2 regions of the Priestia sp. FSL W8-0001 genome follow, and region 1 is predicted to be linked to the other one. Evidence: riboswitches for the same ligand, from Rfam matches in the RefSeq annotation. Region 1 holds a riboswitch; the other holds the start of a gene.
What was found. A riboswitch is a leader RNA that binds a small molecule or an ion and turns the genes downstream of it on or off. The one in region 1 is predicted to bind cyclic di-GMP.
Positions count from the first base shown of each region.

Region 2: linked by a shared signal. The riboswitch ahead of MKZ18_RS05445 (anti-repressor SinI family protein) and the one ahead of MKZ18_RS11375 (glycosyltransferase family 2 protein) in region 1 are both predicted to bind cyclic di-GMP.

Region 1 is NZ_JBBPAL010000001.1:2,136,861-2,140,908, reverse strand. It holds gene MKZ18_RS11385 (hypothetical protein) at 47-490, opposite strand; gene MKZ18_RS11380 (glycosyltransferase) at 469-915, opposite strand; gene MKZ18_RS11375 (glycosyltransferase family 2 protein) at 925-1,503, opposite strand; cyclic di-GMP riboswitch class I at 1,571-1,655, opposite strand; gene MKZ18_RS11370 (hypothetical protein) at 1,840-2,334, shown strand; gene MKZ18_RS11365 (MFS transporter) at 2,549-3,766, opposite strand; gene MKZ18_RS11360 (LysR family transcriptional regulator) at 3,959-4,048, shown strand, end outside.
Region 2 is NZ_JBBPAL010000001.1:1,038,320-1,042,367, reverse strand. It holds gene MKZ18_RS05455 (IS4 family transposase) at 1-1,200, shown strand, start outside; gene MKZ18_RS05450 (histidine kinase N-terminal 7TM domain-containing protein) at 1,301-1,642, opposite strand; cyclic di-GMP riboswitch class I at 1,894-1,980, shown strand; gene MKZ18_RS05445 (anti-repressor SinI family protein) at 2,007-2,138, shown strand; gene MKZ18_RS05440 (hypothetical protein) at 2,263-2,517, shown strand; gene ftsZ (cell division protein FtsZ) at 2,720-3,673, shown strand; gene MKZ18_RS05430 (GGDEF domain-containing phosphodiesterase) at 3,708-4,048, opposite strand, start outside.

The DNA.
Region 1 (4,048 bases):
GTAACAATAAACTGGGCTTTTTACCATAATGATGTTTCACGAGTACTTATGCTTCAATTCGCTTTCTAAGCGTCCAAATTTGATAAATCATATAAAGGGATTGATAAATAGTTAGGTAGGTTAATAAAATCCATCCATTCATTAAATATGGATAGATTGATTGTTGTACAGGTGTTGATGTAAGAAAATCTCTAAAATAGATACATAACATTACAACAAATGCTATAAATAGGCATAAACTTAGTAAGCCTTGTGTTAACTTACTTTTCGTTTTCCCGTTTTCAGCAGCATACTGGTTTGCCCAGCCGTCTTTTTTAGTTGCTGTAAGGCGTTCTATCCATACTTGATTAAAGGTAACGAGATTGACCCAAAGATAAATTTCAGGGCTGATTAATAAGCCAGATAAAATAACGTCAATGGGTCGATGCATTGGGGTTTTCAGAGCTAAAATAACATTTAAAATAGAAGCTAGACCAATAGAATAGCCCATATCCAAGTCCAATAAAATTGGTCTGTTGCCAGCGCTACCGCCAGCAAAAGTACAAATAAAAGGCGAATGAGCAAATCACTAAGCGTTTTTAGCTGTGAGCGCCATAGCTTACCTTTATGTCGTGTTTTAACACCTAAGTTAGAATTAGTAAGCAAATCAACGGTTCCTGACTTCCATTTGTTTCGCTGTTCACGAAACGTATGGTAGGAGCGCATGGAGTCAACAAAGCATCTGGCAGAAGGGCTAATTAACGTTTTCCAATTTGCTTTTTGAAGCTGCCAAGTTAACAGCATATCTTCAACATCACTATCATTTTGCCAAGGACCATCGAGGTTATTTTGTTCAACAACTGTTTGTAAAGCTTCAGGTCGAAATAATGTTGCTTGTCCTCCCAATACGTACGTACTTCCACCATGATACTGCAAATCTAAAAGTCAGCTAGCCATGTCCTGCTTTTGTTGATGGGTCCACCAACGAGTAAGTGGGCCACCGTATTCACCACTTGCTAACTTTTGCTCATATTGAACATCGTCTTTAGACAGCTGGCTTTTCTTTTTCAGCATGCGCATCGTATATTTTGCCATTACACCACCAATATTTCGAGATGTCATCAAATCTTCCCAGAGGTTAATAAGGGCTTGCGGAGCCAGACGACTGTCTGCATCCATCCCTAATATCGCTTTAATGGATTCTTTATACAGCTGTTGATAAGTTGTGAGAGTTTTAGAATACAAGTCAAGCGTATCACCGTAAATACGTTTCCAAGCTGTGTTCAGTGCACCAACTTTGCGCTGTTTATTATTTTCCGTAATAAGAACTTTAACGTTTAAATTAAAGTCTTTAGCAGCTTGTTCTGCACGTTCTTTTGTGCGGTCGGTGCAGTTATCAGCAATTACAAATACATCCAAGTCTACTCGATTAGGTAAAAGTTGATCTCCTAATCCTTCCAAACAATCTCGGATTGACTTTTCTTCATTGTGAGCTGGAATAAAAGCTACAATTCGAGGCTTCATGTACTAAGCGCCAATACTTCCTGTACGCATGCTTTCGCTGTTCATCGTTAATACCCCTCCAACGGTATCAGGAAACCCAGCCATCATAGCTATTAAGCGTTAGATCTGAGGTTTTGCGTCCTAACCTTTCGATTAGTTTGCCTTTGGCTGAAAAATAAAAGTTTGTTTTCTTTCAAGAACAAAAATGAAGATTAAATACCTATATAAAGAATACTTTTTCTAGATTCTATCATAAAAATAGGTAAATATACCTTATGTTAATTCGACAAATCATGCTATATTTCCCGAAATTATATGGTAGAATATTCAATATAATGAAAAAGTAGGTGTTTCTCTATGTATACAAGTGAACAGCACGCTTCTCACATCCAGCGTGAGCTTGAAAAGTATTCACAGTCAGTTGTGAATGAGCTAAGGAAGGTGACTCAATTTACCTTCCATTCAGAAATCGATCTGCTCGATTTTACTGCTTTTCCACAGGTATTGGATTTGTCCATTACGATGTTTTCGATGGACCGTGATGCAAATGAAGTGTTTGGAGAAGAGTGCAGAAGCGATGAGTTTGCTGGAAGCTTTACGATTAGTGAAGAAGTAAACTACAATTATCTATCGGAAGAGGAAGAAGACGCATTTTGGGAGTTTTATGAGGAGAACGAAAAGGTTGAAGAAGCAGAACATAAGGCTATTGCAAGCTGGTTTTATAGCTGTTGGTTAGAAGCGGGTGGTTCTTCTATTAAGCTTCCAAGTTACTTTAGCTTCCACGACCACGACCTTTGCTTGGATTTGCATCAAAACAAGTGGATTTCCGACGGTGATAAGTGGTTTGAGTAAAGAGGAAAAATCTGCTGCTTTATTGCATAAAAAGTGATTATGAAATCGTTCGATACTTTTATTATCTGAGGTGTGAAGCGGAAAAGAAGGTAGTCACTTTACAAAGTACTAAGCTTTCTCAAAGAAATTTAAATTTTTGATATGAAACTATAGCAAACGGAAAAAGCTCTGTGAATCACTATGACAGAGCTTTTTACTGTTTATAGCACCTTCTCTAATAGCTTTCATTTGCTTTTACAAGAACAGACGATTTGACGTTTACTTTTGATAAGCAAGCGGTTAATATTCCGGCAGTTAGTATAAATCCGCCAATCATTCCGATGACGCCGTGCCAGCCGTAGTGGGACCAGAATATTCCGCCTAAGGTCCCGCCAACGCTTGACCCCGTATAGTATAAAAATAAATATAGAGATGAGGCTTGTGCTTTGTTGCGCAGGGCTCGCTGTCCTACCCAGCTGCTAGCGATGGAATGAGCGCCGAAAAAGCCAAAAGTAAAGAGGCCGATACCGATAATTTTTAATAGTAAGTGGCTCTCTAAAGTAAGGCAGACACCTGCAAACGCAACGAGTAGATTAATCAGCAGAATTGGCTGTTTACCGTGGTGATCAATGAGCTTTCCGTTCCAAATTGAACTGAATGTTCCAATCATCATGATAATAAAAATCCAGCTGATAACGGATTCGCTGAGTCCGTAAGGCTTAGCGGTTAGCACGTAGCCAATGTAATTGAACAAAGCAACATTGCTTCCTAATAGTAAAAAGCCAATGCAAAATAAAAAGAGTAATCCAGGGTCTTTTAAATGGTCAACTAGTGACTTTCCTAAGCTGACGACATTGAGGCTACGCGGTGTAAAGTGTGTAGAATGAGGGAGGCTGCGCCAAAAAAGAACCGTAGCAATTAAGCTAATAATGCCAATTAATCCAATGGAGAAATGCCAGCCTGCTGTGTCGTTGACAACTCCTGAAATGACACGCCCCGCTACGGCTCCAATGGCGTTTCCGCTAATGTATAAGCCCATGGCTGCACCTAAGCTTTTTCTTTCAATCTCTTCGCCAAGATAAGCCATTGCAACGGCCGGTAAGCCTGCTAAAGCAATTCCAACGAGTGCACGAAATACTAGTAACACATAAAAATTAGGACTAAAAGCTGTTAAAATGCAAAGCGCAGAAGCAGCAAACATTGAATAAACCATCACAGATTTTCGGCCCCATACTTCAGAAAGAGAACCAAAGACAAGCATACTGATGGCGAGGGTAATAGTTGTGATGGATAGCGACAAGCTTGCGATAGTCGGTGAAATATCAAATTCGTTTGTGAACGTTACCATTAATGGCTGAGTGCAATAAAGAATGGCAAAAGTATTGAAGCCCGCTGCAAAAAATGCAAAGCTCGTTTTGCGAAACGCTTTTGTTCCCTGCTGAATATAGCTCATACTATCATCACTTGTTCATGATCATATTCTCCACACATGTTTTATCCATCCTTTTGATTATTAATTTCGATTCTATAGCTATAGAAGAACTTCTCTCCTATATATCCTATCACTTCTGATATATAATGTATAATGCATAGTTATCATGATTTTAATGTATTTATGTAATGAGTGGAAGGGGTGTCAAACGAGGTGGAATGGCAGCAATTTGAGTATTTCCAGACTTTAGCACGCTTACAGCATATGACAAAAGCAGCCAAGGAGCTTTCGATTACGCAACCC
Region 2 (4,048 bases), 1.1 Mb from region 1:
AGTCAGGAAGGATTGAATCAACGGTTTAATCCAGCAGCCGTCCAGTTTCTTCGTGAGGTGTTTGCTTTACTTCTCACACAGAAACTTTGTGCAACACAATCGCTATCGTCAACGCTCTTCTTGATTTTTAACCGTATTCGGATTTTAGATGCCACAGTGTTTCAGCTACCCGATGCCTTCGTAAGTGATTATCAAGGGTCTGGAGGAAGCAGTAATACGGCAGGTGTAAAGATTCAGCTTGAATATGACTTATTGAGTGGGCAATTTTTACACGTACAGCTAGGACCGGGAAAAGATAATGATAAAACGTATGGCACAACTTGTCTTGAAAGTGTGAAAGCAGGCGATTTCTGTTTACGTGATTTAGGTTATTTTGATTTACGAGATTTACAAACGATTCATGAATTAGGCGCCTTTTATCTCTCTCGATTAAAGCTAAATACCCGTATTTATGTAAAAAACCCTGAACCAGAATACTTCAAAAACGGCACACTGAAAAAGCAGAGCGAATATATTCAGCTTAATATGGCACACATCTTGAACGAACTGGAACCGGGTGAGACCATTGAACTTTCAGAAGCTTATGTTGGTCAAATTCAAAAATTACCGACACGTGTCATCATTCACCGACTAACGAACGAACAAACTAAAACCCGTTTAAACAACCAAGCTGTACGTGAGAAAAAGAAAGGCATTGTCATGAAGGATAAAAGTAAACAGCTGATGGGAATGAACGTTTATATTACGAACACACCACCAAAAGAAGTACCGACAAACGATGTGCATTCATTGTATTCGTTACGTTGGCAGATTGAAATTTTATTTAAAACATGGAAGTCCTTCTTCGAAATAGATGAATGTAAAACCATCAAAAAGGAACGGCTAGAGTGCCATTTATATGGGCAACTCATCGGGATTCTTCTCTGTTCTTCCACCATGTTTCAAATGCGGCAGATCCTGTTGAAAAAGAGAAAACAAGAGCTGAGTGAATACAAATCAATTTATATGATTAAGGACTATTTTCCGTTACTATTTCCAGCAATGGCAGGTGATCTGACTGAACTCGTAACGATTCTCCAACGACTGTATCACCTGTTGAAAAAGAATGGGCGTAAGTGTCATCGGTATCAGAAAAAAACCGTTTTTGACATTCTTGGTATTGTGTATGAGACAGCAGTAAAACAACAACAAGTTGCCTAACGAAAAAATGATGGTTTCATAGGCTTCTTTGTCATGCCGATTTTTCTGATACTCACCGATGTTAGGACAAGGATCATTACATTTTTAATCGTTTCTGTCGTTAGCTTGATGGGTATGTGGTGGTACCCCTAAATAGAAGATAATAAAAAGCTGGATAAATCTTTTTCCCAACGTAGTTAAAGCACATTAATACGATGAATGCTGGGATAAATGGCAGAGGAAGATACTCTACGCTTAGCCAAAACTTAACTTCTTCAATCGATGTACTCATCATTTCAAACATGTATCCAAAAGCAAAAACAGATGACAGAAAGGTTAATATGACATAGTGCTTAACCCGAGGACTGTCTCGAATTTTAAACGCACCGTATAAACTTAAAGCTAAACTAAGGACACCCGAACTTCCAACAATCACTACATATTTGAGTAGTTCACTATGCATGAGCCACGACTCCATTTTCATTAAGGTTAGCGTACGCTACATTATTATATAGCAGCGCGTTTCTCTTAGACTATATATTTTCGTTCATCTAGCCTATTTATCCTCCATAAAACCCAATTACTTCACATTTAATAAGTATATATTCATATAAATCCGATAATTTTTTCAATTTTTTAAAGATAAACAACACCTTTCGACATCTTTTTCATTTTGTTTAGCATATACTTTTAATACTACTAAAAATAATTCTCTTCAGAAAAAGGCAAATCTTTCGAAAGAAAGCGACGCAAAGCTACAGATCTAAGGTGCAACGGCACTATGATGGCTGAGCTCCCTGGGATGGGTCGAGGGGGATATTAAAGTAATGACAAATCAAATAACAGTAAAAGCAGAAGAAGATGTACAAGAATGGATTTCACTCATGCAGCACGCAAAAGATCTCGGTCTCACCATTGAAGAAATACAGCATTTTTTACTTCAGAACGAAACTACATAAACAGTCCTCAAGCTGAAATAAGGCACCGTAAACCTTCAGGTATAGACTACCTGAAGGTTTTTTCGTGCTTGCTTTTCTTGTATACTAGTAATAGGTAAAAACTAGAAAGGATTGTGAAGAAACATTGAATATAGCATCGTTTATCATAATCGCTGCCCTAGTCGTCTACATTTTTACACTACATTCAAAAATACGGGCGCTTGAAAAGCAGATTAAAACAACACCGCTTACGGAAAACCAACAAGAAGCGCTCGCAATAAAAGTCTCAGCCATGCTTGAAAAAGGGTATACAAATGTAGAAGTTATAAAAGCCGTTCGACAAGATACAGGGTGGGGCTTACTTCAAGCAAAACAGTACGTTGATACGTTCAAAAGATGACCAAAATCGAGTTCTTTGGTCATCTTTTTTGCGATTTGATAACGTTTTTCGTCAAATACAGACAGATAACCTTAATTAATGGTACAATGGCGATAAAACAGTGAATTTAACATCATTATGTCAACGGCGATAAAGATGATGATTATTTAAACAATCACTTACCTTTTTTGAACAATCGAATGAGAGAAAGTAGGCTGAACATATGATTGATTTTGATACAGGATCTCCACTAGTGAAAATTAAAGTAGTTGGTGTGGGAGGCGGTGGAAACAATACCGTTAACCGCATGATTGAACACGGCGTGCAAGGCGTTGAATTTATGGCTGTAAACACCGACGCTCAGGCTCTTAATCTATCAAAAGCAGAAAAACGCATGCAAATTGGTGCTGCCTTAACGCGTGGACTGGGTGCGGGTGCAAACCCCGAAGTCGGACGCGCTGCTGCTGAAGAGAGCAAAGAGGAAATTCAAGACGCCCTTCAAGGTGCGGACATGGTGTTTGTAACAGCAGGGATGGGCGGCGGAACAGGGACAGGTGCTGCACCTGTTGTTGCGGAGATGGCTCGTGAGCTCGGTGCGCTAACAATTGGTGTCGTAACAAAGCCGTTTCGTTTTGAAGGAACAAAACGTACTCGTCAAGCAACAGGCGGTGTTGACGAAATGATGAACGCAGTTGATACGCTAATTGTCATTCCAAATGACCGCTTATTAGAAATTGGTGATAAGCGCACGACAATGCTGGATGCTTTCCGCGAAGCTGATAACGTACTGCGTCAAGGGATTCAAGGGATTTCCGACTTGATTTCTATCCCAGGCTTCATTAACCTTGATTTTGCTGATGTAAAAACCATTATGTCAGACCAAGGCTACGCGCTGATGGGAATTGGGATTGCAAGCGGTCCTGAACGCGCTGCTGAAGCGGCGAAAAAAGCAATTTCTAGTCCACTGTTAGATCGTTCAATTGACGGTGCACAAGGAATTCTAATGAATATTACAAGCGGCTCTAACCTCAGTTTATTTGAAGTACAGGAAGCTGCAGATATCGTAACGTCTGCTTCTGACCAAGAATTGAACATGATTTTCGGTTCTGTTATTAATGAAGATCTTCAAGATAAAGTAATGGTAACCGTTATCGCAACTGGCTTTTCAGAAAGCTAACAAAAAAACACTTGGATGATCCAAGTGTTTTTATTTATACAACAGGTTCCAAATATTTCGCCTTTAAATAGATAATAGCCTGCTCAATACACACGGGCTTGCTAAAAATATAGCCTTGAATAAACGGACAGTCATTCTCCTCTAAGAACGAAAGCTGCGCACGCGTTTCCACACCTTCAGCAATCACCTTCATATTCAGCCCCCGTGCTAAGTAAAGAAGGCTCTTTGTAATGGTTTGATGTTTTTCGTTTTCAACAACGGACTGAATAAACGTTTTATCGATTTTCAACACGTCAAAATCAAGCTTTTGCAAGTGAGACAGCGAACTAAACCCTGTTCCAAAATCATCTAAAGCGAACGTCACGCCCTGCTTTT